Regions from separate parts of the Mesorhizobium sp. M0618 genome, predicted to be linked through region 3. Evidence: predicted binding sites of a transcription regulator. Region 3 holds the regulator's gene; each other region holds the start of a gene.
What was found. Region 3 encodes PhoB, which activates phosphate uptake and scavenging genes when phosphate is short. Its sites were predicted from a motif close to TGTCATNNANCTGTCAT; they were not measured.
Positions count from the first base shown of each region.

Region 1: a site for PhoB is predicted at 2,502-2,518, ahead of ppk2 (polyphosphate kinase 2). Genes of this name have one in related genera too.
Region 2: a site for PhoB is predicted at 4,485-4,501, ahead of phnF (phosphonate metabolism transcriptional regulator PhnF). Genes of this name have one in related genera too.
Region 4: a site for PhoB is predicted at 2,685-2,701, ahead of NKJ04_RS10585 (acid phosphatase). Genes of this name have one in related genera too.

Region 1 covers NZ_JAMYQH010000027.1:73,334-81,197, forward strand. The annotation lists gene NKJ04_RS25260 (cobaltochelatase CobT-related protein) at 1-634, shown strand, start outside; gene NKJ04_RS25265 (dihydrofolate reductase family protein) at 782-1,429, shown strand; gene ppk2 (polyphosphate kinase 2) at 1,480-2,400, opposite strand; gene NKJ04_RS25275 (aldo/keto reductase) at 2,671-3,714, shown strand; gene NKJ04_RS25280 (hypothetical protein) at 3,889-4,041, shown strand; gene NKJ04_RS25285 (DUF982 domain-containing protein) at 4,108-4,341, opposite strand; gene NKJ04_RS25290 (GntR family transcriptional regulator) at 4,455-5,120, opposite strand; gene NKJ04_RS25295 (multidrug efflux MFS transporter) at 5,285-6,544, shown strand; gene NKJ04_RS25300 (DUF423 domain-containing protein) at 6,586-6,960, shown strand; gene NKJ04_RS25305 (hypothetical protein) at 7,024-7,173, opposite strand; gene NKJ04_RS25310 (hypothetical protein) at 7,235-7,378, opposite strand; gene NKJ04_RS25315 (LacI family DNA-binding transcriptional regulator) at 7,534-7,864, shown strand, end outside.
Region 2 covers NZ_JAMYQH010000008.1:196,197-204,060, reverse strand. The annotation lists gene phnK (phosphonate C-P lyase system protein PhnK) at 207-983, opposite strand; gene NKJ04_RS11760 (alpha-D-ribose 1-methylphosphonate 5-phosphate C-P-lyase PhnJ) at 980-1,948, opposite strand; gene NKJ04_RS11755 (hypothetical protein) at 2,014-2,217, shown strand; gene NKJ04_RS11750 (carbon-phosphorus lyase complex subunit) at 2,220-3,332, opposite strand; gene phnH (phosphonate C-P lyase system protein PhnH) at 3,334-3,945, opposite strand; gene phnG (phosphonate C-P lyase system protein PhnG) at 3,945-4,406, opposite strand; gene phnF (phosphonate metabolism transcriptional regulator PhnF) at 4,539-5,288, shown strand; gene NKJ04_RS11730 (zinc-binding alcohol dehydrogenase family protein) at 5,568-6,584, opposite strand; gene NKJ04_RS11725 (ABC transporter permease) at 6,651-7,616, opposite strand; gene NKJ04_RS11720 (sugar ABC transporter ATP-binding protein) at 7,613-7,864, opposite strand, start outside.
Region 3 covers NZ_JAMYQH010000022.1:74,928-82,791, reverse strand. The annotation lists gene NKJ04_RS22440 (type I secretion system permease/ATPase) at 1-718, opposite strand, end outside; gene eglC (endo-1,3-1,4-beta-glycanase EglC) at 793-2,217, opposite strand; gene phoB (phosphate regulon transcriptional regulator PhoB) at 2,681-3,370, opposite strand; gene phoU (phosphate signaling complex protein PhoU) at 3,387-4,094, opposite strand; gene pstB (phosphate ABC transporter ATP-binding protein PstB) at 4,121-4,939, opposite strand; gene pstA (phosphate ABC transporter permease PstA) at 4,957-6,273, opposite strand; gene pstC (phosphate ABC transporter permease subunit PstC) at 6,270-7,736, opposite strand; gene NKJ04_RS22405 (PstS family phosphate ABC transporter substrate-binding protein) at 7,832-7,864, opposite strand, start outside.
Region 4 covers NZ_JAMYQH010000007.1:180,036-187,899, forward strand. The annotation lists gene petA (ubiquinol-cytochrome c reductase iron-sulfur subunit) at 1-399, shown strand, start outside; gene NKJ04_RS10575 (cytochrome b) at 416-1,717, shown strand; gene NKJ04_RS10580 (cytochrome c1) at 1,746-2,618, shown strand; gene NKJ04_RS10585 (acid phosphatase) at 2,746-3,441, shown strand; gene NKJ04_RS10590 (alpha-hydroxy acid oxidase) at 3,618-4,763, shown strand; gene NKJ04_RS10595 (adenine phosphoribosyltransferase) at 4,773-5,318, shown strand; gene NKJ04_RS10600 (MaoC family dehydratase) at 5,364-5,834, opposite strand; gene NKJ04_RS10605 (MaoC family dehydratase) at 5,831-6,307, opposite strand; gene corA (magnesium/cobalt transporter CorA) at 6,431-7,405, opposite strand; gene NKJ04_RS10615 (uracil-xanthine permease family protein) at 7,642-7,864, opposite strand, start outside.

The sequences.
Region 1 (7,864 bases), on a different contig from region 3:
CGACCAGTCCGGATCGATGCGCGGCCAGAAAATGCTGTACGCGGCTGCTTCAGTCGACATTGCACAGGAGTTTCTGCGGACACTCGGCATAAAGGTCGATATCCTTGGGTTCACCACGCGCAATTGGCGCGGTGGGGAATCGCGGCGCATCTGGAATGAAGATGGCCGGCCCAAAAATCCGGGAAGGCTGAACGACCTGCTGCACATTATCTACCGGCAGGCCGACGACAGCCGTCAGAGCAGTTTGGGTCATGTTCTCAAGCCGATGTTACGGCCGGACCTTCCCAAGGAGAACATCGACGGCGAAGCCATCGAGTGGGCCGTTGGGCGTCTGCGAGAACGACCCGAGGCCCGTAAGGTTCTGCTTGTTGTCTCAGACGGAGCACCCGTTGACGACGCCACGCTGCTGGCAAATGGAGCGCACTATCTCCAAGACCATATTTTGCAGGTGATTGGGCAGGTTGAGGCAGCCGGAGATATCGAATTGCTGGCCGTTGGTCTGGGCTTTGCCGTCGACCGATACTACCGGACGTCGGCGCATTGCGAGGCGCCCGACGAGCTTGCCGGGACGGTGTTGTCCCTCTTGCGGGACCATTTGATCGCTAAACGGGACAGTAAAGTCGAGTTGAGCTGACAAGGCTGCACCCCGCCTTTCGTACCCCAGCGTTGCAGGTCCGCTACGTTGGGAGATTGCTGCCGCCAGAAAACTGCTTGCAATTAAAAACCAGTTTGATACAAAACAACTGCTTGCAAAATACAACTGGTTATCGAGGAGGCTCGCATGTCCAAACTTCGCGTCAACGCTTTCACCCTGTCGCTCGACGGCTATGGCGCCGGTCCTGATCAGGATCTGAAAAATCCGCTCGGCGTCGGTGGGGAATCCTTGCACAAGTGGTTTGTCGACACCCGCACCTTCCGAGAGATGGTGCTCGGACAAGATGGCGGCACCACCGACGTCAACGAGGCGTTCGCGGCGCGCAGCTTCGAAAATGTCGGCGCCTGGATCCTCGGCCGAAACATGTTCGGACCGATCCGCGGCGAGTGGCCTGACGACAGCTGGAAGGGCTGGTGGGGCGACAACCCGCCCTATCATGTGCCGGTTTTCGTGCTCACCCATCACAAGCGGGAACCGATCACGATGGAGGGCGGCACCACTTTCCACTTCGTCACTGACGGTATCCATTCAGCTCTTGAACAGGCTAAGGCTGCCGCTGGCGGCAAGGACGTGCGGGTCGGCGGCGGCGTCGCCACCATCCGGCAATATCTGCAGGAAAAACTGATCGACGAGATGCATCTGGCGATCGCGCCGGTGCTGCTGGGCACGGGCGAGAACCTTCTTACCGGCCTCGACATGCTCAAGCTCGGTTATGTCTGCAACGAGCAGGTGGCGACGCCGCTCGCCACGCACGTCATCATCAAGCGGGCGTAGGTGGAGAGCCAATCTCCCCCCTCGAGGGGGAGATTGCAGCTTCGTCTATCTCAATACTTCTCCGGCACGTAAAGCTCGCGCGGCAGCACTTGGCGTTCGTATTCGGGGTTGAAGACGCGCTCCGGCAGCGTGATCTCCTCGTGCGGCACCTCCTCGTAGGGCAATTGCTTGAGCAGATGGTCGATGCAGTTCAGCCGCGCGCGCTTCTTGTCGTTGCCCTCGACGATGAACCAGGGCGCTTCCGGGATGTTGGTGCGGGCGAAGGTCTCTTCCTTGGCCTTGGTGTATTGCTCCCAGCGCACGCGCGACTGCAGGTCCATCGGCGACAGTTTCCACTGCTTCATCGGATCATGGATGCGCATCAGGAAGCGCATCTGCTGTTCCTCGTCGGTGATCGAGAACCAGTATTTGACCACGGTAATGCCCGAGCGGACCAGCATGCGCTCGAACTCCGGCACGTCGTGAAAGAATTCTTCGACCTGATCGGGCTGGGCAAAACCCATCACCCGCTCGACGCCCGAGCGGTTGTACCATGAGCGGTCGAACAGCACGATCTCGCCGCCGGCCGGCAGATGCGGGACATAGCGCTGGAAATACCATTGCGACTTTTCGCGCTCGGTCGGCGCCGGCAGTGCCACAACACGGCAGATGCGCGGATTGAGCCGCTGGGTGATGCGCTTGATGACACCGCCCTTGCCGGCCGAGTCGCGTCCCTCGAAGATCACCACCAGCTTCTTCTTGTGATAGGCGACCCAGGACTGCAGCTTGATCAATTCGGACTGCAGGCTGATCAGGTCGCGAAAATATTGCATGCGATCGATCGAAGGCGGATGCGAATTCTTGTAGATCTTGGCGATCTCCATCGACAGCGCCGGCTCCGACATTTCGAGCTCATAGTCTTCGTCGGGCGTGTCGGCGAGTTCGGCTTCAAGCCAATCCCTGGCCGCAGAATTCTGTTTTAGCTCGGTCATTATCGGCTGCTCCACTTGCAAGCTCTGTCGATCGGCGCCCCAAACTCCCGGCTTACAGCCCGGAACGGCAACGCCTGAGCCGACTTCAATATAGGCCCGCAATGACGGTTTTATTGCAGCCTGACCTGATCGCCACCACTGCAAAAACCCGCGAGGCATGATCGATCCGCCGCCCTGGCATGGAGACATGCCGCGCAAATTGTCCTACAAATAGCAGCCACATTCGGGCGCCCTTCCCAACCCCTTCTCAATGCAATCGCGAGGACCGACATGGAATACCGCACTCTCGGCCGTTCCGGCCTGAAAGTATCGACGCTGACCACGGGCACCATGACTTTCGGCGGCGCCGGCGCATTTTCGGCTGTCGGCAAGACCGACCTCGACGAGGCGCGCCGGATGATCGATCTCTGCATCGACGCCGGCATCAATGTCATCGACACCGCCAATGTCTATTCGAACGGCATTTCGGAAGAAATCATCGGCGAAGCGCTCGGCGGCAAGCGCAAGGGCGACGTGCTGATCGCCTCCAAGGCGCGGATGCGGATCGGCAAAGGTCCCAACGATGAAGGCCTGTCGCGCCATCACCTGATCCGCGAATGCGAGAAGAGCCTGAAGCGGCTCAGGACCGACGTCATCGACATCTATTTCCTGCACGAATGGGATGGCGTAACACCGCTGGAGGAAACCATCGCCGCGCTCGATACGCTGGTTGCCCAGGGCAAGATCCGCTATGTCGGCTGCTCCAACTATTCCGGCTGGCAGGTGATGAAGGCGCTCGGCATCAGCGACAGCCATCATCAGCCGCGCTTCGTCACGCAGCAGATCCATTACACGCTGGAAGCGCGCGAGGCGGAGTACGAACTGCTGCCGATTTCCGTCGACCAGGGGTTGGGCGTTCTGGTCTGGAGCCCGCTTGCCGGCGGATTGCTGTCCGGTAAATACCGCCGTGACAGCCCCACCGCCCGCCAGCTTGCCGGCTGGTCGGAACCACCGATCCGCGACGAGGATCGGCTGTGGCGGATCGTCGATGTGCTTGTGGAGATCGGCGCGCAGCGCGGCGTGTCGGCAGCGCAGGTGGCGCTGGCCTGGCTGCTTGGCCGGCCGTCCATCAGTTCCTTGGTGATCGGTGGCAGGACGGAAACGCAGTTCCGGGACAACATCGCGGCGGCAAGCCTGGTGCTTTCCGGCGAGGAGCGCGAGCGCCTCGACGCGGTCAGCCGGCCGCCCTTGCTCTATCCCTACTGGCACCAGCAACTGACGGCAAAGGACCGTTTTGGTGCCGCCGATCTGGTGATTGACCGAAGCGGCATCTGATCGGCAAATCGACGGCGATAGGTATCGCCACCGCAATGATGGGCCTGGCCCTTCATTGCGACGCGCATCTTGCAAGCCTGGCCATCATCGACGCACTATCGCTTCAGCTGTTGTGTTTGACGGCTAATGCTCCTAGGCAGGACCAGAGCCGCGAGGCAGTGAAAAGGAGCCGATATGGCGCGACCACCAAATTACGATCAGGAACGCAAGGAACGCGACCGCCAGAAGGCGGCCAAGAAGGCCGAGAAGCTGGCAGCCAAGGTTGCAGCGAGGGAACGTTCGAAGCCCGAAGACGAGACTGAAGCCGAAACCGAAACGGCAAAGTGACGGCAAACGGCCCGCAGATGCGGGCCGCGCCTCAATTCGGATTGCCGCCCCGGATGTCGCCTTGTGTCAGGCCGGCGCCTTGTCGCTGACGAACACGTCCACTTCGCGTGCTGCCGCGATGAAGGCGCGCCTGGCGTTCATCGCCGGCTTGTCGCCGGCGAGTGCGTCATGGCAGGCCTGCAGGGCCGCGCGATGCTTGGGGCTGCGCTTGCCGGGCCAGCTGTTGAGGAGGTAGTCGGAAGCCTCACGCGCCGTGCGCAAGAGCTGAGTGCTTCCCGCCGCGACTGACTTCACAGTCACAGGTGTTTCAAATCGGTTGTTTTCCATGGCCGCTCCTTACGCCATCGGCGTCTGCGAAGCGAGGCGAAAGTGCGCGTACGTCCAGACGCCGCTTTGCGCCCCTTCATCCACTCTTAAGCAGCAACGACGGCAAAGCCTCTGGCGCGAAGACCGCGCCGATCGTTGGCGAGCGACGTCACCAGCCGGTCGCGGCTGCCGACGATGTGGCCTGACAGCAGGCGCGCGGCTTCATCGGCGTCGCCAAGGCGCGTGGCCGCCAGAATGGCGCGATGTTCAGCCCAGGCGCGGGCAAGGGCCGCTTCGTCGCGAACCTCCAGCCAGCGCGCCCGCGACAGGCGCGTCATGGCATCGCGCACCGCCCTAAACAGGAACTCATTGCCCGACAGACGCGCCAGTTCGATGTGAAAATCCATGCCGACGCGATGCCATTCCTCGCGCGGCGTGTCGTTGTCGCAGGACTCGAGCATCGCCTCGATGACATCGACGGCGCTCCGGTCCGCCAGGCTGCATGTCAGGCGAAGCGCCGCAACCTCGACCGCCTCCCTGTAGACGGCGATCTGCTCGAGTTCAGCCAGATTGATCGGCGACACCGTCCAGCCACGTCCGTCCCTGCCGACCAGGCCCTCGGTCTCAAGCCGCAGCAGTGCTGCCCTGACCGGGGTTCGCGACGCGCCGAAGCGGCTCTCGATCCAGCGCTCGGTCAGCTTCTCGCCGGGACCGATCTCGAGGCCCAGGATCATTTGCCGAAGCTGTTTCTCGACGCTCTGCATCTGCGACATTTTTGCTCCCGGTTTCCGATGGCTTCCGACCGTTGACGACGATCACATTTGAGGTTGCATTGACAGCGGCCAAGCTTGCGTCCATGACGTGAACCATCTTGGTATCCCAAATTGGTATCCGCAGCAACCATCGAGAAAAGAGTTGCTGGGACAGGACATATGACATGCAGCAGAGCACGCCCCCGGCGACCGACAGCACCTACAACATCCACTGGCGGCGCAATCTGTTCGTGTGCTTTGCCGGCTCGTTCTCGACGCTTGTCGCCATGACGCTGCTTTTGCCGTTCCTGCCGCTCTATATCGAGCAGCTCGGCGCCGAGGGCCACGCGGCGATCGTGCAGTGGTCGGGGATCGCCTATGGCGCGACATTCTTCGCGGCGGCGCTGGTGGCGCCGCTCTGGGGACGTCTCGGCGACCGCTACGGCCGCAAGGTGATGCTGGTTCGCGCCAGCTTCGGCATGGCCATATGCATGTCGCTGACCGGCATGGTGCAGACGGTCTGGCAACTGGTGCTGCTGCGGCTGCTGATCGGTTTTGCCGGCGGCTATTCCTCGGGATCGACCATCCTCGTCGCCATGCAGACGCCGAAGGAGCGTTCCGGCTGGGCGTTGGGCCTGCTGTCGGCCGGTATCACGGGTGGGGCTCTGGTCGGTCCGCTGGTTGGCGGCGCCCTGCCGCCGCTGATCGGCATCCGCGCCACCTTTCTCCTCTCCGGCGGCGTCATCTTCCTGGCGTTCCTGGCAACCACGTTTCTGATCAAGGAGAATCCCCGGCCGAAAACAGCGGACGCCGCAGCGACGCAGAAGCGGAAAGGCGGCTGGTCACAAATCCCCGACAAGCGGCCTGTCGTCGCCATGCTGGCGACCGGCATGCTGTTGAGCTTCGCCACCATGTCGATCGAGCCGATCATCACCGTCTATGTGCAGCAGTTGATTGCGGACCAAAGCCGCGTGACGCTGATATCGGGCGTCGTCATGTCGGCGGCGGCCCTTGGCGCCATCCTGTCGGCCTCGCGCCTCGGCAAGCTCGCCGACCGCGTCGGCCACTGGAACGTCATCATCGGCGCGCTTGCCGTCTCGGCGCTGCTGCTGATCCCGCAGGCCTTCGTCACGCAAAGCTGGCAACTCATCGGCCTGCGTTTCCTGATGGGCCTGGCGCTGGGCGGCCTCTTGCCGTGCATCACCAGCGTTATCCGTCACAATGTGCCTGACGGCGTCGGCGGCAACGTGCTCGGGTTGTCGATTTCCGCCCAGTATGTCGGGCAGGTCGCCGGCCCCCTGCTGGGCGGCTTTGCCGGTGGTCATTTCGGCATGCGCTCGGTGTTTCTGGGCACATCCGTCTTGATGGCGGGGGGCGCGGTGTATAACTGGCTGGCGCAATCACGCCGCGCGCAGGACATGCTCGCCAACCCCGGCAAGCCCTGACCGAGTCAGGCATATCCCTCGGATACCACGGAGCCACGGACATGAGCACGGCCGAGCAATTTTCCGGCGCCAGCAGCCGTATCCTCGTGCTGGCCAGCGGCCTCTGCGGCGCGGCGGGTGTGGCGCTGTCGGCCGCGGCGGCGCATCTGGGTGGCGCCTTCGTCGGCACCGCGGCATCGTTCCTGCTGATGCACGCGCCGGTCTTCCTTGCCGCCGGACTGCTTGGCGCAAACCGGATCCTGCGCATCGCCAGCCTGATCCTGCTGGTTGGGCTTCTGCTTTTCTGCGGCGATCTGCTAGCCCGCGATTTCCTCGGGTCGCGACTGTTCCCGCTGTCGGCGCCGATCGGCGGCACCCTGCTCATCGCCGGCTGGCTGGCGATCGCTGCCTCGGCACTGGTGCGCGCACGTTCCTGAACGCCTCTGGGCGCCCTGCCCGATAAACAGACCTCCGCCTGTCAAACGTCGTTTGCCGGGCCGTTAGTTCTGCCGGGGCTCGGGCTGGATGACCAATTCGCGATTGCGCCGCCGGAACCTTGCCAACCGACGCCGCTCCGGCCGTTCGGAAGCCGGCTCGATGCCCCAATAGTTGCGATAGATGTCTTCAAATAGATAGCTCACGGGATGCATGATGTGCACTCCTTCCAGTGTTTGAATCGATCCAATCGATGGGCACGAAAAACCGCCCCGCTCAGCTCCGCTTGCGCTCCACAAGGAACCGCAGCTCGCGGACCCATGGACCGGCTTTGCCACGACGCCTCTGCGTCGCGGTGTTCGACGAGATGCTCCAGTCGTTGCGGTAAATGTCTTCGAACAGAAAATTGACGGGATGCATGACACAACTCCCTGCTTGATGTTGAATCGATCCAATCCTGACGACCGGCATTCCCTTGGATCGATTCAAACATAGGCCTTATCGAGGCTTTGATCAAGTCAAAATTTGAACCGATCCAACGAAAGTGTTAGATGGGAAGAATTCAGGAGACGAAGATGGCACCACTTATCTCTGCAAAGACAAGACCGGTCCGGTTGGCGGACATCGCCAAGGCAGCCGGCGTATCGCACGGCACCGCGTCCAACGTGTTCGCCCGTCCGGAGATCGTGCGCGAGGAGGTCCGCGAGCGGGTCAAGGCGGCAGCCGAGGCCATGGGATATGGCGGCCCCGATCCCAAGGGCCGGCTGCTGCGCGCCGGCAAGGTCAATGCCATCGGTGTCGCGACCGCGGAACCCCTCTCCTATTTCTTCGACGACCCCTTTGCCCGGGTGATGATGGCCAGCATCTCGCAGGCTTGCGACGCGACCGGTGCGGGGATTTCGCTGG
Region 2 (7,864 bases), on a different contig from region 3:
GAGGCACCCCCCTCTGTCCCGCCGGACATCTCCCCCGCAAGGGGGGAGATTGGCAGTTTCACCCGCAGCGCTTTTCTTGCAGCCTTGGTAATTGGTGAAAGCAGCAGGGACAGCCGATCTCCCTCCTTGCGGGGGAGATGGCCGGCAGGCCAGAGGGGGGTGCCTCGCGCCAAGGTTTCGCGAACACGCGCTTTGAGACTTCATCGTCAAACCTGCAGAATCGAGGAAACGAGCAACTGGGTGTAGGGCGCGCGCGGGTCGTCGAGCACGCGGTCGGTGAGACCGCTTTCGACGACGCGGCCGTCCTTCATCACCATCATGCGCTGCGACAAAAGCCGCGCCACGGCAAGGTCGTGGGTGACGACGATGGCCGCGAGACCAAGGTCGGTGACCAGCCCGCGCAGCAGGTCGAGCAGGCGCGCCTGGACCGAGACGTCGAGGCCGCCTGTCGGTTCGTCCATGAACACCAGGCGCGGGCCGGTGACGAGGTTGCGGGCAATCTGCAGGCGCTGGCGCATGCCGCCTGAAAAGGCGCGCGGGTCGTCGTCGATGCGGTCCTCGTCGATCTCGACGCGTGACAGCCAGTCGACGGCGGTGGCGCGGATCTTGCCGTAGTGACGGTCGCCGACCGCCATCAGCCGCTCGCCGACATTGGCGCCGGCCGACACCGTCATGCGCAGGCCGTCGGCCGGGTTCTGGTGGACAAAACCCCAGTCGGTACGCATCAGGAAGCGGCGCTCTGCCTCGCTCATGCGGTAGAGTTCGCGGAACTGGCCGTCGCGCATGCGGTAGCTGGCGGTGCCGGAACTTGGCAGCAGCCGCGTCGACAGGCAGTTGAGCAATGTCGTCTTGCCGGAGCCGGACTCGCCGACGACAGCCAGGACTTCGCCCGGCCACAGGTCGAAGGAGACGTTGTCGCAGCCGACGCGCGAGCCGTAGAATTTGGAGAGCGCCGAGACGCGCAGCAGCGGTTCGTCGGTCATTGTATCTCCTTACCCTCCCCCTTGCGGGGAGGGTCGGCGCGCAGCGCCGGGGTGGGGGTTGAGTGGGGCGTGGATTGGTCAAGACCCCCACCCGCGCCTTCGGCGCGACCTCCCCACAAGGGGGAGGTAGGGGCGTTGCGCCGCTTCTCGCAGTGGTCGGTGTCGGAGCAGACGAACATGTGGCCGCCATGGTCGTCGAGGATGACCTCGTCGAGATAGACATTCTCTGCCGCGCACAGCGCGCAGGGCTGGTCGAAGGTCTGCACCTCGAACGGATGGTCCTCGAAGTCGAGGCTGACCACGTCGGTGAAGGGCGGCACCGCGTAGATGCGCTTTTCGCGCCCGGCGCCAAACAGCTGCAAAGCCGGTGAGCGGTGCATCTTGGGATTGTCGAATTTCGGCGTCGGCGACGGGTCCATCACATAGCGGCCCTCGACCTTGACCGGATAGGCATAGGTGGTGGCGATGCGGCCGTGTTTGGCGATGTCCTCGTAAAGTTTCACATGCATGAGGCCGTATTCCTCCAGCGCATGCATTTTCCGCGTTTCAGTCTCGCGTGGCTCGAGGAAGCGCAAGGGTTCCGGGATCGGCACCTGGTAGACAAGCACCTGGCCCGCCGTCAGCGGATGTTCGGGGATACGATGGCGGGTCTGGATGATGGTGGCGCTGGCGGTATCAGTGGTCACCGCGATGTTGGCGACCTTCTTGAAGAAGGCGCGGATCGAGACCGCGTTGGTGGTGTCGTCGGCGCCCTGGTCGATGACCTTCAGCACATCGTCCGGGCCGATGATCGAAGCCGTGACCTGGACGCCGCCAGTGCCCCAGCCATAGGGCATCGGCATTTCGCGCGAGGCAAACGGCACCTGGTAGCCGGGAATGGCGATGCCCTTGAGGATCGCCCGGCGGATCATCCTTTTGGTCTGCTCGTCGAGATAGGCGAAGTTGTAGGTGGCGATGTCGGTCATGGCGATCACATCCACATTGTGCTATTGAATTGGCGTCCAGGACGCGGAAACAGGGGCGAAATCGGATGACCCAGACCGCTTGGCTGCATATCGGAATTCTGCTGCTGGCGTTCGTCGGCGTGGTCGCGTTTATCCTCCGAAGAATGGTTTTTCCCGCAGCCAGGGAAGGCGCGCATGGCGAGAGCGTTGGCATCGGCGGCGGCTACAGTGGCGGGCATGGCGACCATTCGCACGACAGCGGTGGCGGTGATGGCGGGTCGGGCGACTAGGCTCATTCCGCCGCCTCCTTCTTGTCTTCCAGCATGTCGGCATTTCCGCGGGCGTCGTATTCGGCGCGCATGCGGCGCACGAGGTCGAGTTCGGCCTGGAAGTCGACATAGTGCGGCAGCTTCAGATGTTCGACGAAGCCGGTCGCCTGGACGTTGTCGGAATGCGAAATGACGAACTCCTCGTCCTGGGCCGCGGCGACGACATCCTCGCCGAGCTCCTTCGCGCGCAGCGCCCGGTCGCACAGCGCCATCGCCATCGCCTTGCGCTCGCTCTGGCCGAAGACCAGGCCGTAGCCGCGGGTGAATTGCGGCGGCGCCTTGGCCGAGCCTTTGAACTGGTTGACCATCTGGCATTCGGTGACGCGGACAGTGCCGAGCGGCACCGCGAAGGGCAGCTCGGGCACGTCGAGCTCGAGCTCGACCTCGCCCATGCGGATCTCGCCGACGAAGGGATGGTTGCGGGCATAGCCGCGCTGGGTGGAATAGCCGAGCGCCAGCAGAAACCCTTCATCGCCGCGTGACAGCGCCTGCAGGCGGATGTCGCGCGCCATCGGGAATTCGAGCGGCTCGCGGGTGATGTCGCCGGGGACGTGATCCTGCGGCATGTCGCCGTCGGGTTCGATCAGGCCTTCGCGGTCGAGGATCGCCGATACGCGCGGCATGGCTTGCGCTTCCGTCTCGCGCAGCAAGGGCTGGGCGACGTCAGCGCCGGCGGCAAGCTCGGGATCGAGCAGCCGGTGGGTGTAGTCGAAAGTGGGCCCGAGCAACTGGCCGCCGGGCAGATCCTTGTAGGTCGCCGACACACGTCGCTCGACCAGCATCCCGGCGGTGTCGATGGGCCTGGAGTAGCCGAAGCGTGGCAGCGTGGTGCGATAGGCGCGCACCAGGAAGATCGCCTCGATCATGTCGCCGCGCGCCTGGACGATGGCGAGTGCGGCCAGTTCACGATCATAGAGCGAGCCTTCGCTCATCACCCGATCGACGCCGAGCGCCAGCTGCTCGACGATCTGGTCGAGACGTAGTGCCGGCAGCGAACGGTCGCCGCGGCGGCGGTCGGCAAGCAGGCTGTGGGCGTTGGCGATTGCGGCTTCGCCACCTTTCACCGCGACATACATCTTACGCCTCCATCGTCTTGATGCGCGTCGTGCGCGGCAGGCAGGCAATGCCATCAGCGGTGGCGAGTATGATGTCGACGCCTCTGGGAAAGCGCTTGATGTTCTGTTTCCACTGCTCGACGAAATGGCGCGGCATCTGTGCCGGCGCGATCGTGGCGCTGGTTTCGATGCCGGGACCTTCAAGCAACAGCGGCGTGCCGGAGACGAGATCGCCGACTTGCAGGATCAGCGTGGTCGAACGGTCGGGATAATCCTGCGTGCCCTGCGAAAAACCATCGAGCGACATCATCTCGGCCGGGGCCGCGATGAAGGCGAAATGCGCATCGGCCGGTGTGTTGGCCACGGGCGCGCCGGTGTGGAACCCAAGCCAGGATCTGATCGCGGTGGAAGCTTGCAGGGCCGGGTCGAGCCAGAGCGGGGTGTCGTTATCGCACAGCGCCAGTGCGATGGCGCCGGCGGCCGCCGAGAGCGGCGCCGGCGGGCGGGCGAAGGCCGGCAGCGGCTGCACGCTGCCTGGCCGCGCCATTGCGTCCATGACGGCGCGGAACACCGTCTGGGCATTGAAGACCGGATCGGCGAAACCGCCCTCTATCGATTGCGCTGCAATGTCCATCAGTCTTCTCCGCGAACCATGGTGAAGAAATCCACCTTCGTTGCCGCCGTCTCGGCGCGGCGTTTTTCATGCGCTGCGGTCAGAGCCGACCGCAGGGGCGCTATCAGTCCGGTCTCGACTTCATTGCGGCGGGCAGGGTCCTGCCACAGCGCGTCGGCGATGGCCGCCAGCTTCGCCTTCTGCTTGTCGCGGCCAAGCGCATAGCAATGTCCGACCTGCCCGGAGGGCAGCCGGACGGTGGCGCGGGTGACGGTCGCCTCGCCGACGTTGAAGGGCGCGCCGCCGCCGCCGATGCGGCCGCGCACGGTGACCAGCCCGGTCTCGGGGCCGCGCAGCAGTTCTGCTTCCGAAGGCAATCCGGCTTCATTCCAGAGCCGGACGATGTCATCGCCGCTGGATTGCGCCAGTGTCGCCATGGCGGCCTTGCGCTCGGCCTGGTCGCGGGCTTCCTGTCCTCGCATCAGCAGCATTCCTCTTTGTCAATTTGTCTATTGATATAGACAACTATACAAATTATACCTATTATCTAACGCGTGTCCATGACGGGTGGATGACAGCGATATAAGACTGGGCGCTGGAAGGTTGGGGCAATGATAGTCGGGCGGCTGGCAGCGGACAGCATCGAGCGGCGCAGTGGCGTTTCGCTGTGGCGGCAGATCGCCGACAAGATCCTGCATGCGATCGCCATCGGCGATTTCACGGAGAATGCAGCGTTGCCGCCGGAGGTGGCGCTGGCAGAACGCTATGGCGTCAACCGTCACACGGTGCGCAGCGCCATATCGGCCCTTGTAAGGGAAGGCGTGCTGCGGGCCGAGCAGGGGCGCGGCACCTTCGTACTGTCGCGCAAGCGGCTGTCCTATCCGATCGGCGCGCGCACACGCTTTTCGACAGGGCTGCAAGGGCAAACGACGGAACGGCACATCGTCCTGCTCGCCTCGTCGATCGAGCCGGCCAGCCAGCGCGTTGCCGAGGGCCTTGGCCTTGCCAGGGGAGCCGATGTGATCCGGTTGGAAACGCGCGGCGAAGCCGACGGACGGCCGGTGTCGCGTGCTGCCGGCTGGTTCGAGGCCCGGCGCTTTGCCGGCATCGATGCCGCGATGGCGCAAACCGGCTCGATCACCGCATCGCTGGCGCGTTTCGGCATCGACGACTATCTCCGGCAATCGACCGTGCTGTCGGCGCGCCATGCCGATGCGGCGGACCTTGCCGACCTCGACCTGCTGCCGGGCGCCATCGTGCTGGTCACGGTTGCCGTCAACGTCACGCCGGACGGCCAGCCGATCCAGTTTTCCGAGTCGCGCTTCCCGGCCGAGCGGGTGGAGCTGAAGCTGTCGGCGCTGTAGCTAACGTCGTCATCCTTGGGCGAAGCAGGAGCGCAGCTCCGTCGCGGAGACCCAAGGATCCATGCCGCGATCTCGGGCGAAGAGCGCAGCGGCGCAGAATTCTGCACCGAAGCAACGCTCTCAGGTCACGGCATGGATCCTATGGTCTGCGCCGCGTCGCTTCGCTCCTCGCTCCGCCATAGGATGACGAAGCGATGGATGTTGCGGCTAGTCGCCAAAGCATCAGATCTACCAAGTTGGGCGCTCAACGATCTCCGAATTCGTGTCGAACAGGCGCCTCTATCCGACCTCGATCACAGCCTTGATCAGGCCGGATTTCTCGTGTGCCCAGCGGGCGAGATCGCGCGGCGTGCCGGCGAGTGTGGTGCGGTGTGTGACGAGCTTGGCCAGGGGCACGGCGCCGTTGCGGATCGAGGCGGCGACGTGATCGAAGTCGGCGCGCAGCGCGTTGCGGCTGCCGATCAGCGTCATCTCGCGCTTGTGGAATTCCGGATCGGAAAAGCTGATGTCGTCCTTGACGACGGAGACCAGCACCAGCGTTCCGCCATGCGCGACATGGGCGAAAGCCGACTGCACCGATTGGGTGTTGCCGGTGGCGTCGAAGACGACATCGAAGCCTTCGCCTGATGTCGCTCCCTTGACCAGATCGGGCACCGCGCCGCGCGACCCGTCGAGGGTCTGGAAACCAAGCTCATTTGCGGCGAAGGCGAGCCTTTCACTGCTCATGTCGAGCAGCGTCACGTCGAGCCCGGCGATGCGGGCGAAGATGGCGGTGCCGAGCCCGATCGGGCCAGCGCCGATGACCAGCGTGCGGGCGCCGGGGTCGGCGCGGGCGCGCCGCACTGCATGCGCGCCGATGGCCAGGAACTCGACTGCGGCGGCGTCGGCCAGCGAAAGGCCGTTGGCGGGATAGAGATTTTGCGCCGGCACCAGAATCCGTTCGCACATGGCGCCGTCTCGATGCACGCCCAAGACCTCGATCCTGACGCAGCAATTGGGCTTGCCGTGCCGGCAGGCGATGCACTTGCCGCAGGAAAGATAGGGGTTGATCACCACGGGCTCACCAACGGCAAGATCGACGCCGTCGCCGGCCTCGACGATCGTTCCCGACACCTCATGGCCCATGATGCGGGGATAGGCGAGGAACGGGTGCTTGCCCTCGAAAATGTGGTAGTCGGTGCCGCAGATGCCGACATGGCTGACCGCCACCAGCGCCCAGCCGGGAGGCGGTGCCTCTGGTGCGGGCCGGTCTTCAAGGACAAGATCGCCGGGCGAACGGCAGAGGACGGCTTTCATGCGCTAATCCAGTCATGAAATCGCCGGCCCGTTGGTGTGGCGGGCCGGCGGTTGATTGCGGGATCGCTACTTGCCGCGGCGGCGCAGGCCGTCGAAGTAGACGATGATGATGATCAGCGCGCCAGTGATGATGCGCTGCCAGAACGAGTTGACGTTGAGCAGGTTGGCGCCGTTGTTGATGGTGGCCAGGATGAAGGCGCCGAGCAGCGGCCCATGCACCGAGCCGACGGCGCCGAACAGCGAGGTGCCGCCGATGACCGAAGACGCGATCGCCTGCAGCTCCCAGCCCTCGGCCTGCGTCGGGTTGCCGATGCCGATGCGGGCCGCCAGCAGCACGCCGACAAAGGCGGCGCACAGGCCCGACAGCGTGTAGGCCATGTAGATGGTGCGCTGGACATTGACGCCGGACAGGCGCGAGGCCTCGGCGTTGGAGCCGACCGAAAACAGGTATCGGCCCCAGCGGCTGTGGTGCAGGAAAATATAGGCCGGAATGCCGACCAGGATCACCATCCAGAACAGGTTGGGGATGCCGATGAAGGAATTGCGCGAGAAGGCGGTGAAGGTGTCGCTGTTGATGTTGATCGAATTGCCGTTGGTCATCAAAAGGCCGATGCCGCGCAGCGAGGTCAGCGTTGCCAGCGTGATGATGAAGGGCGGCAGGCCCATCTTGACGATGCCGAAGCCGTGGAACATGCCGATGGCGACGCCGACCAGCAGCGTCACCAGAATGGCGAGCCAGATGGGGAAGCCGGCATTGATCATCATGGCCACGACCACGGTGGCGAAACCGACCACGGCGCCGACCGACAGGTCGATGCCGCCGGTGATGATGACGAAAGTCTGGCCGACCGCCATGATGGCGATCATCGAGCCCTGGCGCAAGAGATTGGCCATGTTGTTGGCGGAGGCGAAGCTCGTCGTCGCCACGGAGAGAAGGATCCAGAGCAGAACCAGCAGCGCCAAAAGCGTCAGCCCAAACAGGACATTATAGTTGCGCTTCGGTTTTTCGACGGCAATCGCCTCGGTGCTCATATTTGTCCTCCCAGCTTTTCTTGTTTCTCGGCGAGCGCCTGAGTAAGAATATCCTCGTGGCTGGCTGCGTGAAAACCGTGCGTCGCCACCAGTTTGCCGCGCCGGAACACATGCAGCGTGTCGGCGAGTTCATAGACTTCCGGCAGATAGGACGAGATCAGGATGATGCCGGCGCCCTTTGACAAAAGTGCGCCGAACAGGCGGTAGATCTCGGCCTTGGTGCCGACATCGACGCCGACCGTCGGTTC
Region 3 (7,864 bases):
CACCCAGTATTGCTAGCTGAAGCATCATGCGTACGGCTCGCGACGTTCCACTGAAAATCGCGTTGGCCATCGACGAACGGTCATGCAGGACTAGCGCCTCCGCCACGTGCCTTCCCCACACTCGCGCGGCGTTTTGGATCATGCCCATGGCGCGCAGCGTCTCCGCATTCCGGGCAAAGGCCTGCTCCGACAGGCTGGCAACAGCCGAGCGTTCCGCCGACAAGGCATCATTCTTGCCGATGGCAAACTGATTTGCCAGGACCATCGCAAGCAACAGCCCAGATCCCGCCAGCGTAAGCCAGAACAGCAAAGGGTGGATGAGGTACAGCAGGGCGAGGAAGAACGGAGCAAACGGCAGGTCGAACAAGACCGCCGCGCCGCGTGACCTGATGAAGGCGCATACCGAGCCAAGGTCGCGCAGTGGAGACAGGGCTGCTCCCCCGGCGTACTTAGCCTCCAGCGAGACGGCGAATGTCCTCGCGCCCAGTCTGTTGTCGACAATGGCTGCAACGCGCTGCGTGTAAACGGAGCGGACCGCATCGAGGAGACCGAGAAAGGCGAGTGCGAGAACCGCGATAGCAGAGAGGTAAAGAAGCGTCTCGACGCTGGAGGAAGGCAGGACGCGGTCATAGACCTGCAACAGATAAAGGGGGATCACCAATAGCAGGATGTTGATGAGGAACGAAAAAACACCGACATCGGCGATGGCGCGCCTCAAGACTGCCCGCAGATCAGACCGTGCAATCATTCCCGCGCTCCTAACGGCTCATGGCCCCAACATAAGGGCGTCGCTTAGACCGAATGGTCGCCGGCGATGTCCAAGGGGTGGTGCTGCAGGTCGTCCAGCGTATAGGCGCGGATGTAGTCGATCTTCATCTCCGCTGGCGTAGCCAGATGGTCAGGAGGCTGGCCGGCAATGCCGCCCACCGCGAGATTGGCCAGCATATACATGGGATCGTGCATGTCGGCCGGCGTCGCTGCTTGAGCGACCTTTACACCATCGTAGGTCCAGACAAGCTCATCCTTCGTCCAGAGCAGGCCATAGGTGTGGAAACCGTCGGTATCCGCAACGTTCACCGTTGACGAAACCTTCGTGTGCGCTCCCGTCTCATTGGAATGCGCCGTCATGTAGAGCGTGTTCGGGTCCTGGCCGCGCGTTTCGACAACGTCCAGCTCCGGCGGCCACGATCCGTCCTCCGGAAGCAGCCAGAACGCCGGCCAGGCTCCGGCTGTTTCAGGAAGATCCGCCCGCATTTCGAAATAGCCGTAGGTTTGCGAGAAGGTGTCGTGGGTCGTCAGGATCCCCGAGGTGTATTCGTAGTTGTTGATCAGAGGCTTGATGTCCTCCGGCGCCTGCGCGGCGGTGATGGTGAGGACGCCGTTCTCAACGCTGAACGGATGGACCGAACTCGTCGGGCCATAATTGGCGTCGATATACCACTGCAACTCACCATTGCTGCTCAACGTGCTGCCGTTCGGCGCTCCCCACCAGAAATTGGAATTCCAGGTGCCGTCCTGCCCGTCCCGAAGGCTCAGCGTGTTGAAATCGTCGGAGAAGGACAGCGTCATTGCGGACTTGTCTATCGGAAGTTCGAACTGGGTGGGCTGCAGCTTGTCGATGGTCGTATTCTTGAACACCAGGATTTCGTCGGATCCGAGGTTCAGCATCACGTTCGATTCCACTTGGACCATCTGTGAACGGACGGCATCGAACGAAGTGAAATCGTAGCCGTTAAGGCGGAGCGCATCGGTCGCACCGAAATCGAAGATAAGATCGCTTCCATTACCTTTGGAGATGGCGAAAGTATCGGCGCCATCGCCGCCGATCAGGACATCATTTCCCTTGCCGCCATCCAGCGTCTGGTGACCTGACCCGCCCTTGATGATGTTGTCCAACGCATTTCCGAACGCAAATCGGTTGGTGCCGGTAACGACGAGGTTCTCGAAATTGTCAGGGAGCTTGTAGCTCATCCATGTGTCGATCGTGTCGATCCCTGCCCCAGGATCCTCGACCACCTTGTTGTTGGTGGAATAGAGATGATAGTAGTCGTCGCCGGCGCCACCGTGGATCGTGACAGTGACGCCGGTGTCTCCCCAGAAGGAGTCGTTGCCGGAGGTGCCATGCAGTTCCGGTCCAGACCCGGTGGCCGAGAACCAATGAGTGGAAGCGCCGGTGTAGGCAAGAGGGATGCCTTTGGCGTTTAAGACCGTGCTCATCAGAAATCCTTCCTCATGGTGTCCGACCTGGTCAAAGGTCCGGCGACCGCTCCCAAAGCAACGCTGCAAGGAACGAGATCGTTCCACGGAATCGTCATTCGATCCGAGACCGCAATAATCGGAAGGCGGATAATGAATAAGGAGGTGATGGCTCAATGTAAATTGAAGCAATTTAGTAAAATCGTATATTTATGCAGAACACACGTCGTTTAACGAACGTATATCTAAGTTAACTCAAATTTATTCTTGCATGGCTTTCTGGTCGGAGTCTGCGGGCAAGATGGCGACGTACCGCCAAGAGCGGTCATCCTCATCAGGTTTCGAATGACCGCATTTGGGCCAAAGCGTCACGTGCTCGCTCCCCATCGATGAGACGAGTGCAACATTCCACTCTTCGCGGCTGTTGGCGACCACGTGCTAATCGAGTTTTCCCGGTCACGATCTATCGGGACGGAACAGCCACCTAGTCTTCCCTGATCGCGTAACCCGCCCCACGGATGGTGCGGATGACATCAGGCATGCGGCCGTTGTTGACCGCCTTGCGCAGCCGGCCGACGTGCACGTCGACAGTGCGTTCGTCGATGTAAATCGTCTCGCCCCAGACATTGTCGAGCAGCTGGCTGCGCGAGAACACGCGGCCGGGGTGGCGCATCATGAATTCGAGCAGGCGGAATTCGGTCGGCCCGAGCCGGATCTCGCTCTTCTTGCGATAGACCCGGTGCGACTCGCGATCGAGCACGATGTCGCCGACCTTTAGCACGCTGGACAGCACTTCCGGCTTGGCCCGGCGCAGCAGCGCCTTGACCCTGGCCATGAACTCCGGCGTCGAGAACGGCTTGACCAGATAGTCGTCGGCGCCGGTCGACAGGCCGCGCACGCGGTCGCTTTCCTCGCCTCGCGCGGTCAGCATGATGATCGGCAGCCGCTCGGTCTCTGGGCGCATTCGCAGGCGCCGGCAGAGTTCGATGCCGGAAACCGCCGGCACCATCCAGTCGAGCACGAGAAGGTCGGGAACGTTCTCCTGCAGCCGGATTTCGGCCTCGTCGCCGCGCGTCACCACCTCGACCTGGTAACCTTCGGATTCAAGATTGTAGCGGAGCAGCACGCCTAGCGGCTCCTCATCCTCCACCACCATGATGCGTGGTGCGATCATCGGCTGGTCACCCCTGTTATGCCGCTGGCGCGGACATTGCCGTCTCGTCCTGCTTCGGACGATTGGCTGGCAGCTGCGTGCCGGTCAAAACATAGTAGGCATTTTCGGCGATGTTGGTCACGTGGTCGCCGATCCGCTCGAGGTTCTTGGCGCAGAACAACAGGTGCGTGCACGCCGTGATGTTGCGGGGATCTTCCATCATGTAGGTCAGCAGCTCGCGGAACACCGAGGTGTATTTGACGTCGATGCGTTCGTCATTGTTTCTGAGCGTGGCAAGCGCTGCCGGGTCGGCGGCGGCGTACTCGTCGACGACCCCCTGCACCTGGATCAGCACCAGTTGCGCCATCGCGTCGATCGAATGCGAAAGGTCGTGCGGCGTGACACTCAGCCCGACAGTGCCGACGCGCTTGGCGATGTTCTTGGCAAGGTCGCCGATGCGCTCAAGGTCGCCGGCCATGCGGATCGAACCGACCACCGCACGCAGATCGTTGGCCATTGGCTGGCGCTTGGCGATCAGCGTGATGGCGCGATCGTCCAGCTCGCGCTGGCGTGCATCCATGATGGCATCATCGGAAACCACGCGCTGCGCCAGCGCATTGTCCGAATTGAGCAAAGCCCTGGTCGAGCCACTGACCATCGAGCGGGCGAGATCGCCCATGTCGCGGATCAGCTGGCTGATCTGCTCCAGATCCTCATCGAAAGATGCGACGGTATGTTCACCCATGATCTTCGTCCCTCGTATGCCTGAGCTCAGCCGAACCGGCCGGTGATGTAGTCCTGGGTGCGTTTGTCGTCGGGGGTGGTGAACATCTTGTCGGTGGCGCCCTCCTCGACCAGATAGCCTAGATGGAACATCGCGGTGCGCTGCGACACGCGCGCTGCCTGCTGCATCGAATGGGTGACGATGACGATGGTATAGTTCTGACGCAGTTCGTCGATCAGTTCCTCGACGCGAGCGGTGGCGATCGGGTCGAGCGCCGAACACGGTTCGTCCATCAGGATCACCTCGGGTGACACGGCGATGGCGCGTGCAATGCACAGACGCTGCTGCTGGCCACCGGAAAGACCCGTGCCAGGTTCTTGCAAACGGTCCTTGACCTCGTTCCAGATCGCCGCCTTCTTCAGGCTCGACTCTACGATCTGGTCCATGTCGGCCTTGCGCTTGGCCAATCCGTGGATGCGCGGACCATAGGCAACGTTCTCGTAGATCGATTTGGGGAACGGATTGGGTTTCTGGAACACCATGCCGACGCGCGCCCTGAGTTCGACGACATCGATGTTCTTGTCGTAGATGTCTTCTTCGTCGAGCGTTATCTTGCCGGTTACCCGTGCTGAATCGATGGTGTCGTTCATGCGGTTGAGGCAGCGCAGGAAGGTGGACTTGCCGCAGCCGGAGGGGCCGATCAGCGCCGTCACCTGGTTCAGGCGGACGTCGAGATCGACGTCGAACAGCGCCTGCTTCTCGCCATAGAACACGCCGACCTTGTCGCCGCGCATTTTGATTACTTCGTTCGACTTCATCTTGTCGCCCACTGCGTTTTCAAGGGACTGTTCGGTCATGATGTTCATACCAAGATGCCTTTTTTCTACCAGCGCCGCTCGAACCGACGCCGAAGCACGATCGCGGTGATGTTCATGGCCATGAGGAAGACGAGCAGGATGATGATGGCGCCGGACATACGCTCGACGAAGGCGCGTTCGGCCTCGTTCGCCCACATATAGATCTGCACCGGCAGCGCGGTGGCCGGATCGAAAGGCGTCGTCGGTGGATCGGCGACGAAGGCGACCATGCCGATCAGCAGCAGAGGCGCGGTTTCGCCGAGCGCACGCGCCAGACCGATGATGGTGCCGGTGAGGATGCCGGGCGCGGCAAGCGGCAGGATGTGCTGGAACACCATCTGCATCTTGGAGGCGCCAAGACCGAGAGCTGCCGAGCGGATCGACGGCGGCACCGCTGCAAGTGCGGCTCGCGTCGCGATGATGATCGTCGGCAGCGTCATCAGCGTCAGCACCAGGCCGCCGACGAAGGCGGCAGAGCGCGGCATGCCCAGGAAATTGATGAACACCGCGAGGCCGAGCAAGCCGAAGACGATTGACGGCACTGCGGCCAGATTGTTGATGTTGACCTCGATAAGGTCGGTAAAACGGTTCTTCTTGGCGAACTCCTCCAGATAGATGGAGGCGGCGACGCCGATCGGCAGCGCCAGGAGCAACACGATCACCATCATATAGAACGAGCCGATGATCGCCACGCCCATGCCCGAGGTTTCCGGGCGGCTGGAGGCGCCGTAGGTGAACAGGCCGCTGTTGAAGTGCTCGGCCATCGCGCCCTCGGCCTTGAGCTTGTTCATCCAGGTGATCTGCTGGTCCGAGACCTTGCGTCGCGCTTCCTCGACGCTGAGGTCGATCTGACCCTTGAAAGCCGAGTCGAGATTGGCGGCGGCGAGGATGTTGACGTCGCGCGTCGTGCCGATCACGGACGGATCGGCGGCAACGATGTCGCGCAACTGGACGCGGGCGCCTTCCGACAGGAAGCCCTTGAGCTGCTTGATCGCCGGCTTGTCGTCGGGATTGATGCCGAGCTTGGCCACCAGCGCGTTTTCGGCGAGCTTGGGATAATTCGCCTTGATCAGAACGCTCGGATCGGTTGCGCGTTTGCCGGAAGGATCGATCACCTTCTCGTCGAACGAGATCGGCAGTGATACCGTCGTCTGCCAGAAGGCGGTGTAGCCTTTCGAGACGATGGTGATCAGCATGATTGCCAGGAACGCCAGGCCTACGGAAATCGCCACGACGCCATAGATGCGGAATCGGCGCTCGGCAGCGTAACGGGCCTTCAGGCCGATGTCGCGGCGCGGATGGGCCGCCGCCCTGACCATCGTATCCATGGAAATGTCGGTCATTCGTACTGCTCCCGATATTTGCGCACGATGTAGAGCGCGACGATGTTCATCACCAACGTCAGCGCGAACAGCGTCAGGCCGAGCGCGAAGGCGACCAGCGTCTGCGGCGAATTGAACTCGAGGTCGCCGGTGAGCTGGTTGACGATCTTGACGGTGATGGTCGTCATCGCCTCGAACGGGTTGATGGTGAGGTTGGCGGCGACGCCCGCCGCCAGCACGACAATCATCGTTTCGCCGATAGCGCGCGAGGCAGTCAGCAGGACGGCGCCGACGATGCCGGGCAGTGCAGCCGGCAGGATCACCCGCTTGATCGTCTCGGAGCGGGTCGCGCCGAGGCCGAGCGACCCGTCGCGCATGGCGCGCGGCACCGCGGTTATGATGTCGTCCGAAAGAGAGGACACGACCGGGATCAGCATGACGCCCATGACCAGGCCGGCGGTGAAGATGCTCTGGCCCTGGATGAAGGGCGAACCGCCGGTCAGTGCCGCGGACAGGTCGCGCAGGAATGGCCCAAGCGTGACGACGGCGAAGATGCCGTAGACGATGGTCGGTATGCCGGCCAGCAGTTCAAGCGCCGGCTTGACCACCGAGCGCACCCTGGGCGTTGCGTATTCGGCCATGTAGACAGCCGACATCAGCCCCACCGGCACCGCAACCAGCAGTGCGACGGCGGCGATGTAGAGCGTGCCCGCAAGAAGCGGGATCAGGCCGAACTGGCCCTGGCTGCCGCCCGAACCGGCAGCGGCAAAACGCGGATCCCAGACGGTGCCGAAGAAGAAACTCATCGGCGAGACGCTTTCGAAGAAGGTGATCGTCTGGAACAGCATCGAAAGCACGATGCCGATGGTGGTCAGGATGGCGATGGTGGAGGCGGCAAGCAGCCCCCACAGCATCAGCCTCTCGACATTGTTGCGTGCCCTGGCGCGCGGCTCGATCTGCCTGAGCGCATAGAAGGCGCCGGCGATCGAGGAAACGAGAATGACAATGGCGCCGAACAGGCCGAGCCGGTCCTGGACCTTGTTCGCCTCGACGGCGATCGGGATCATGTAATCCTGCGTGTCGCTCGCCAGTGCCACACCCTTGGCGGCGAGCAGCGGCTGCAACTCGGCAAAGCTGGCAGGCATTGCGGCCAGTGTGCCCGCATCGAGTTTGCGCAGGCCCCTGGCGAGGCTCTTTACCAGGCTGACGTCCAGTGCCTCACTGGCAACCTTGCTGTCGACGGTGCGCTCGGGCAAGGCAGCGTGAATGTGTCGGTCCAGATAGATGGAAGACCCGACGGTCCAGACGGCAAGCAGCAAAAGAGCAGGCAGAACGGCGAGCAGGAAGGCCCACCAGCCATGATAATGGGCGCGCGAATGCGGCTTGACCTTGCCATTGTCCTGGGCCGCGGCACGTTGCCGGCCGATGAAAAAGGCAACCAGGCCGACGGCAACGACGATGGCCAGTACGAGCAAGGACGACATGGACCCACCCCAAGAGAAATTCTTACGCAGCCGCCATTGCGGCCTGCGATGAAACCGGGGCGCGGGATTGGCCCGCACCCCGGTTCGGCAGCTGATTACATCGACTTTCCGGCGGCGAAAGCGTCACG
Region 4 (7,864 bases), on a different contig from region 3:
GCCTCGCTGACGCCGGGCATGTCGCTGATCGTCAAGTGGCGCGGCAAGCCGGTCGTGGTGCGCAACCGCACCGAACAGGAGATGAAGGACGGCGAGGCAGTCAATCTCGCCGATCTCAAGGATCCGATCGCCCGCAATGCCAATCTGCCGTCCGATGCGCCGGCGACCGACGCCAATCGCACCACGCCCGGCAAGGAGGCCTGGATGGTGATGGTTCAGGTCTGCACGCATCTCGGCTGCATTCCGCTTGGCCAGGAAGGCGATTTCGGCGGCTGGTTCTGCCCGTGCCACGGTTCGCAATACGATACGGCCGGCCGCATCCGCAAAGGCCCGGCGCCTGAGAACATGGCGGTTCCGGTATTCAAGTTCATTTCCGATACCAAGATCCTTATCGGTTGAGGCAGGGGATATTTCGATGAGCGAGGGACACTCGACCTATACGCCCAAAACCGGTCTCGGACGCTGGTTCGACGCCCGCATGCCGCTGCCGCGGCTGGTCTATGACAGCTTCGTTGCCTATCCGGTGCCGCGCAACCTCAACTATGCGTGGACCTTTGGCGGCATCCTTTCGATCATGCTGGTGGCGCAGATCCTGACCGGCATCGTGCTGGCCATGCATTACACGGCTGACACCAATCTGGCCTTCGGCTCGGTCGAGAAGATCATGCGCGACGTGAATTCCGGCTGGCTGCTGCGCTACATGCATTCGAACGGCGCCTCGTTCTTCTTCGTCGCCGTCTACATCCACATCTTCCGTGGCCTCTATTACGGCTCCTACAAGGCGCCGCGCGAACTGCTCTGGATCCTCGGCTGCATCATCTATCTCCTGATGATGGCGACCGGTTTCATGGGCTACGTGCTGCCATGGGGCCAGATGAGCTTCTGGGGCGCCACCGTCATCACCGGCTTCTTCAGCGCCATTCCGCTGGTCGGCGACTGGATTCAGCAGCTGCTGCTCGGCGGCTTTGCCGTCGACAACCCGACGCTGAACCGTTTCTTTGCGCTGCACTATCTGTTGCCGTTCATGATTGCCGGCGTCGTCGTTTTGCACATCTGGGCGCTGCATGTCGTGGGCCAGTCGAACCCGACGGGTATCGAGGTCAAGTCGAAGACCGACACTGTCGCCTTCACCCCCTACGCGACCATCAAGGACGCGTTCGGCATGATCGTGTTCCTGTTCTTCTTCGCTTATTTCGTCTTCTACCTGCCGAACTATCTCGGCCATCCCGACAACTACATCGTCGCCAACCCGCTGAAGACGCCGGCCCACATCGTGCCCGAATGGTACTTCCTGCCGTTCTACGCGATCCTGCGCGCCATCACCTTCAATGTCGGGCCGATCAACTCCAAGCTCGGCGGCGTGCTGTGCATGTTCGGCGCCATCGTCATGTTGTTCCTGGTGCCGTGGCTCGACACTTCGAAGGTACGCTCGGCCGTTTACCGGCCCTGGTACAAGCTGTTCTTCTGGCTGTTCGTGGCCGATGCCATCCTGCTTGGCTGGCTGGGCTCGCAGCCGGCCGAAGGCAGCTATGTGTTCATGGCGCAGATGGCGACATTGTTCTACTTCGCCTTCTTCCTGATCGCGCTGCCGGTGCTCGGACTGATCGAGACGCCGCGACGGCTGCCGAACTCGATCACCGAGGCGGTCCTCGAGAAGAACAAGGGCGGCAGCGGACATCCGGCGGGCGCTACGGCGGCGCCGGAAACCAAAGGCTGAGCGGGTAGAGAATCTAAGGGGATTTGGCATGAAAAAGATTCTCACCTCGCTGGCGCTGATCGGCCTCGTGGCCGTCGCCGCTGGGGCCGCGGGCACTCGGGCGATCGCCGCCGAAGAGGCACACAATGTGGCCAATCCGACGCATTTCCCGATCGACGAGCCAAAGGAAATGGACTGGAGTTTCACCGGCCCGTTCGGCACTTACGACAAGGCGCAGCTGCAGCGCGGCCTCAAGGTCTACAAGGAAGTCTGCTCGGCCTGCCATTCGATGAACCTGGTGGCGTTCCGAACGTTGTCGGACCTCGGCTATTCCGATGCGCAGATCAAGACGCTGTCGGCCGAGTACACGATCCATGACGGTCCCAACGATGCCGGCGACATGTTCGACCGTCCAGGCAAGCCGTCCGACCACTTCCCGCCGCCGTTCGCCAACGACGAAGCGGCCGCCGCTTCCAATGGCGGCGCTGCCCCGCCCGACATGTCGCTGCTGGCCAAGGCTCGCGGCGTCGAGCGCGGCTTTCCGCAATTCGTCTTCGACATCTTCACACAATACGATGCCGGCGGTCCCGACTATATCCACTCGCTGCTGACCGGCTACGACCAGACGCCGCCGGCCGGCATGGTGATCCCGGAAGGCACCCACTACAATCCGTACTTCATGTCCGGCGTGTCGCTGAAAATGCCCAAGCCGCTCTCCGACGGCCAGGTGACCTATGATGACGGTGCGCCGCAGACCGTCGACCAGTATTCCCGCGACGTCTCCGCCTTCCTGGCGTGGGCGGCCGAGCCGCATATGGAAGACCGCAAGAAGACCGGTTTTCGCGTTCTGGTGTTCCTGCTTTTGTTCGGCGCGCTGGTCTATCTCACCAAGCGCAAGGTGTGGGAAGGCGTGGCCCACTAGACCACACAATCAAGTGATCGCGAAGGGCGCCGAGAGGCGCCCTTTTGCATTTCCGGAGGCTGGTCATGTCACATGGCCGTCATCGCATCCGGCGATCCTGTGCTGCTCTCATCAAAGGATCGCATTCATGAAAAGATACGCATCGCTCGCGGCAGGCCTGTTGCTGCTCATCCTCGGCTCGGCCGCGCAAGCGGAAGACGCCCAGCCCTTCGTCACCAACAAGGACGTCGACCTGACGATGATCCTGCCGCCGCCGCCGGCAAACGATTCGGCGCAGACCAAGGCCGAACTCGGCGAGGTGCTGACGCTGCAGGTGACGCGCACCCCGGAGATGGTCGCCAGCGCGGTGGCCGATGCCGAGGAGAATGTCTGGCGCTTTGCCGACGTCATGGGGCCGAAATTCAACAAGGAAACGCTGCCGAAATTCAGCGCTTTCTTCGATCGCGTGGTGGTTACCGAAGGGGCTGTCGTCGACCCGGCCAAGGATGTCTGGAAGCGCCCGCGCCCGCATCAGCTCAGCGATCTCGTCAAGCCGGCGGTCAAGCTGTCGAGCTCCGGTTCCTGGCCGTCTGGCCATGCCACCGTAGGCACGATGATGGGCATCATCCTGTCCGACATGGTCCCGGAAAAGCGCGCCGAGATCATGGCGCGTGCGGCCGAATACGCCCACAACCGCGAGGTCGGCGGCATCCACTATGCGTCCGACGTCGAGATGGGCAAGATTTCCGGCAGCGTTATTGCCGCGGTCCTGCTCAACCGGGACGACTTCAAGGCTGAATATGAAGTGGCCAGGGCCGAGCTTCGTTCCGATCTCGGCATGTAATCCTCGTCAGCCGGATTTAGACGGGAAGGGGCGCTTAAGGCGCTCCTTTTTTGTTAACGCTCGTGCTCAAGCGAAAGTTCGGCAATTAGTCCGTTGGCATGGCGGCATCAGGTTGATATTCGACGCATCGAACGGTGGCGAGAAGCTCGTCCCGCCATGGCCTTTGGAATTCGATGATGCGGCTCAGCGACTGTCACAACTTTTCCGATTTCCGGCGGATGGCACAGCAGCGGCTGCCCGGGCCGATCTTCAACTACATCGACGGCGCGGCCGACGATGAGGTCACTTATCGCCGCAACACCGAAAGCTTCGAGACCTGCGACCTTGTTCCCAACGTGCTGCGCGGAGTGAGCGAGGTCGACATGTCGGTGACGGTCATGGGCCAGAAGCTGGCGATGCCGTTCTATTGCTCGCCGACCGCCTTGCAGCGCCTGTTCCACCATCAGGGTGAGCGCGCGGTCGCCAGGGCCGCCGCCAAATACGGCACCATGTTCGGCGTCTCCTCGCTTGGCACCGTCAGCCTCGAGGAGGCGCGCGGCATCAGCAGCAGCCCACAGGTCTACCAGTTCTATTTCCACCGGGATCGCGGCCTCAACCGGGCGATGATGCAGCGCGCAAAGGCGGTTGGCGTCGAGGTGATGATGCTGACCGTCGACAGCATCACCGGGGGAAACCGCGAGCGCGACAAACGCACCGGCTTTGCCATTCCCTTCAAGCTCAATCTCGCCGGAATGGCACAGTTCGCGCTCAAGCCGGCCTGGGCGATCAACTATTTCACCCATGAGGGGTTCAAGCTGCCGCAGCTCGACGAGCATGTCGACATGGGCGGCGGCACGATGTCGATCAGCCGCTACTTCACCGAGATGCTAGACCCGTCGATGACGTGGGACGACGTGGCCGAGATGGTCAAGCTTTGGTCGGGTCCGTTCTGCCTCAAGGGCGTCATGTCGGTGGAGGATGCAAGACGCGCCGTCGACATCGGCTGCAGCGGCATCGTGCTGTCGAACCATGGCGGGCGGCAGCTGGATGGCTCGCGGGCGGCGTTCGATCAGCTTGCCGAGATCGTCGACGCCGTTGGCGACAGGATCGACGTCATCATGGATGGCGGCGTGCAGCGCGGCACCCATGTGCTGAAGGCGCTGTCGCTCGGTGCCAAGGCCGTCGGCGTCGGACGCTATTATCTGTTTCCGCTCGCGGCGGCCGGCCAGCCCGGCGTCGAACGGGCGCTTGAACAGATGCGGGTCGAGATCGAACGCGGCATGAAGCTGATGGGCTGCAGTTCGATCGAACAATTGTCGCGCAAGAACCTCCGTTTCAGGTAATCTCGACCCATGAAATCCTCCCTCGAAGACACATTGCTCGCCGCGATCCGCACCATTCCGGATTATCCCAAGCCCGGCATCCTGTTTCGCGACATCACCACGCTGCTCGGCAATGCGCGCGCCTTCCGCCGCGCCATCGACGAACTGGTGCATCCCTATGCCGGCCAGAAGATCGACAAGATCGCCGGCATCGAGGCACGCGGGTTCATCCTTGGCGGCGCCGTCGCCCATCAGCTCTCGGCCGGCTTCGTGCCGATCCGCAAGAAAGGCAAGCTGCCCTACGAGACGGTGCGCGTCGCCTATAGCCTGGAATATGGGCTGGACGAGATGGAGATGCACAAGGACGGCGTTGCTCCGGGCGAGAAGGTGATCCTTGTCGACGATCTGATCGCCACCGGCGGCACCGCGGAGGCGGCGGTCAAACTTCTGCGCCAGATCGGCGCCGACATCCTCGCTGCCTGTTTTGTCATCGACCTGCCGGACCTCGGCGGCCGCGCCAAGCTCGAAGCCCTCGGTGTGCCGGTCAGAACGCTGATAGGGTTCGAAGGACATTGAGGAGTGCTCTCCCTTCTCCTACAAGAAGGGAGAGGGAAAGTGGCGTTACTCGGCCTTCACCAGAACGGCGCTTTCGAACTCGAGCACCTTGTCGCCGGTGGAATCGAAAGCTTCCGAACGCAGCGCCAGCAGCCGCCAGCCGGGGCGTGAGGCGATTGGGCGGTGCGACAGCGCGGTGCGCGTGAAGGTGATGGTTTGCCCGGCATAGACCGGCTTCAGCCATTTCAGGTTCTTGAAGCCGGGCGAGGGACCGAATTCCGGCACTGGACCGGGACCGCTCCACGCAGCGATCTCGGCGTCCATACGGTTTTCCAGATTGAGTTTCATCCAGGTCGCGGCCGTGTGCCAGCCGGACGCGCAGAGGCCGCCGAGCACACTTTTCTTCGCGGCCTCCTCGTCGATATGGAAGATTTGCGGGTCGTACTTACGGGCGAAGGCCTTGATCGCCTCGGGCTCGAATGAGTGCGAGCCGAGCGTGACGGTGGTGCCGATACGGAAGAACTCGTCCAGTGTCATGCTTGGCTCCCCGCGGCATCGCGCGTGAGGAACATGACGGAGTTCTCGAGCTCGAAGACGCTTTCGCCACGCTGGTTGAACAGTTCGCTGCGCATGGTGACGAAGCCGAGTTGCGGCTTCGATTTCGACAGGCGCTTGGCAATAACCATCAGGGTGCCGGTCAGTTGGTCGCCGGCCAGGACCGGCTTTTTCCATTTGACCTGATCGACTCCGGGCGCGCCCTGGCAGGTCGAGTCCAGCAGGAACGCATCGCACAGCATGCGCATGAACATTGCGCAGGTGTGCCAGCCCGACGCTGCCAGCCCGCCGAGGATGCTGGCCTTGCCGGCTTCCTCGTCGAGATGCATCGGCTGCGGGTCGAATTCTCCGGCGAATTCGACGATCTCGGCGGCACTCACGAGCTTCGAGCCGAGGTCGATCGACGCGCCCTCGATGAAGTCCTCATAGGCCCATGTTTTTATCTCTGCAGTCATGGTCTGGAATCCGGCTTGTCGACCCACGATCCCCAGGATCGGGGTTTCCGGATGCAGGCCGGCGTTCATTTGGTCAAGCGATTTCTACTGCGCCAGCCTGTGGCAGCCGATCGACAGGGCCACTCAGAGCCAGCCGCGGCGGCGGAAGTACCAGAAGGGCAGGATCGCCGACAGCACCATCATGGCGATGGCGAAGGGATAGCCAAGCTCCCATTTCAACTCGGGGATGACGTCGAAATTCATGCCGTAGATCGAGGCGACCAAAGTCGGCGGCAGGAAGATGACGGCGGCGACCGAGAAGATCTTGATGATGGCGTTCTGCTCGATCGAGATCATGCCGAGCGTGGCGTCGAGCAGGAAGGAGATCTTCTGCGACAGGAAGGTGGCGTGGTCGGCCAGCGACAGCACATCGCGCGACAGCGTCTTGATGCGCGCCTTGGTGTCCTTGCTCATCTTGGTGCGGGTCGAGGCATGGGCGAAAAAGCCTGCCAGGCGCTGCAGCGAGATCAGGCTGTCGCGGATCGAGGAGGCAATGTCCTCCTTGCGGCCGATGGCTTTCAGCAACTCCTGGAAATCACGGTTGCGCTTGGAAACCTTGGTCGACCGCGCCTCGAAGATATCGCGCGAGATCGCCTCGATGTCGCGGCCGGCGCGTTCCAGAATGTCGGCGAGACGGTCGACGATCGCCTCCAGCAAGCCGATCAGGATGGTGTCGCCGCTGGTGCAGCCGGTCGCCACCTTCTCGGCGCGCTGCGGAAAGGTCTTGAAGGCCTTCGGCTCGTGGTAGCGCACCGTGATCAGCCTTGTGCCGGCGAGCACGAAGGTGACCGGCGACATCAAGGGATCGTCGACCTCGGTCTGGGCGGGCAGGGTGGCGGTCATGAAGTAGGCGCCGTCCTCGACATAGAGGCGGCTCGAAATCTCGATCTCCTCCATCTCCTCGCGCGTCGGAATGGCAACGCCGAGCCAGCTCTCGATCGTCGCTTCCTCTTCCTTTGTCGGGTTGAACAGGTCCGCCCAGACGATGGTCTCGCTGTTTGCCAGGAGATCGTCGACGACGCGCAGGCGGTCATTGTCCACGACGAAGGCCTTGATCATCGCCTGATATCCCTTGCTGGGGCCAAAGGGTGCGTTCGGATTGACGCGTCGTGTTGGATTGCACGAGACGGACACTTTCGCCGAAAGCGCCGACCGCGTGCCCCAGCCGATTAGACCCGTGATGTGACAAGGTCAAGGCAGGCCATGCCGCCCGCAAAACAGGTCAACGGCAAGTGCTGTCAACGATGCAGAGAGATAGCGGACGGCACATTGCCGCCCGCCATCTTAGGATACGTCTACCGGGAGTTTGGCAGGATCTGGTGCAGCACGATGGCCCAGACGGCGCCGAAGGCGATCGATGAGCCGAGGATGTACTGCACGAGGTCGGGGAGCGTCTTGACGAAATCCGGCGGCGCCAGCGTGGCAAACAGCGCCATCAGGATCGGCAGACCGATGACCAGCATGTTGCGCTCGGTCAGGGGTGTACCGCGCACGACGCGGAAACCGTTCATGGCGATG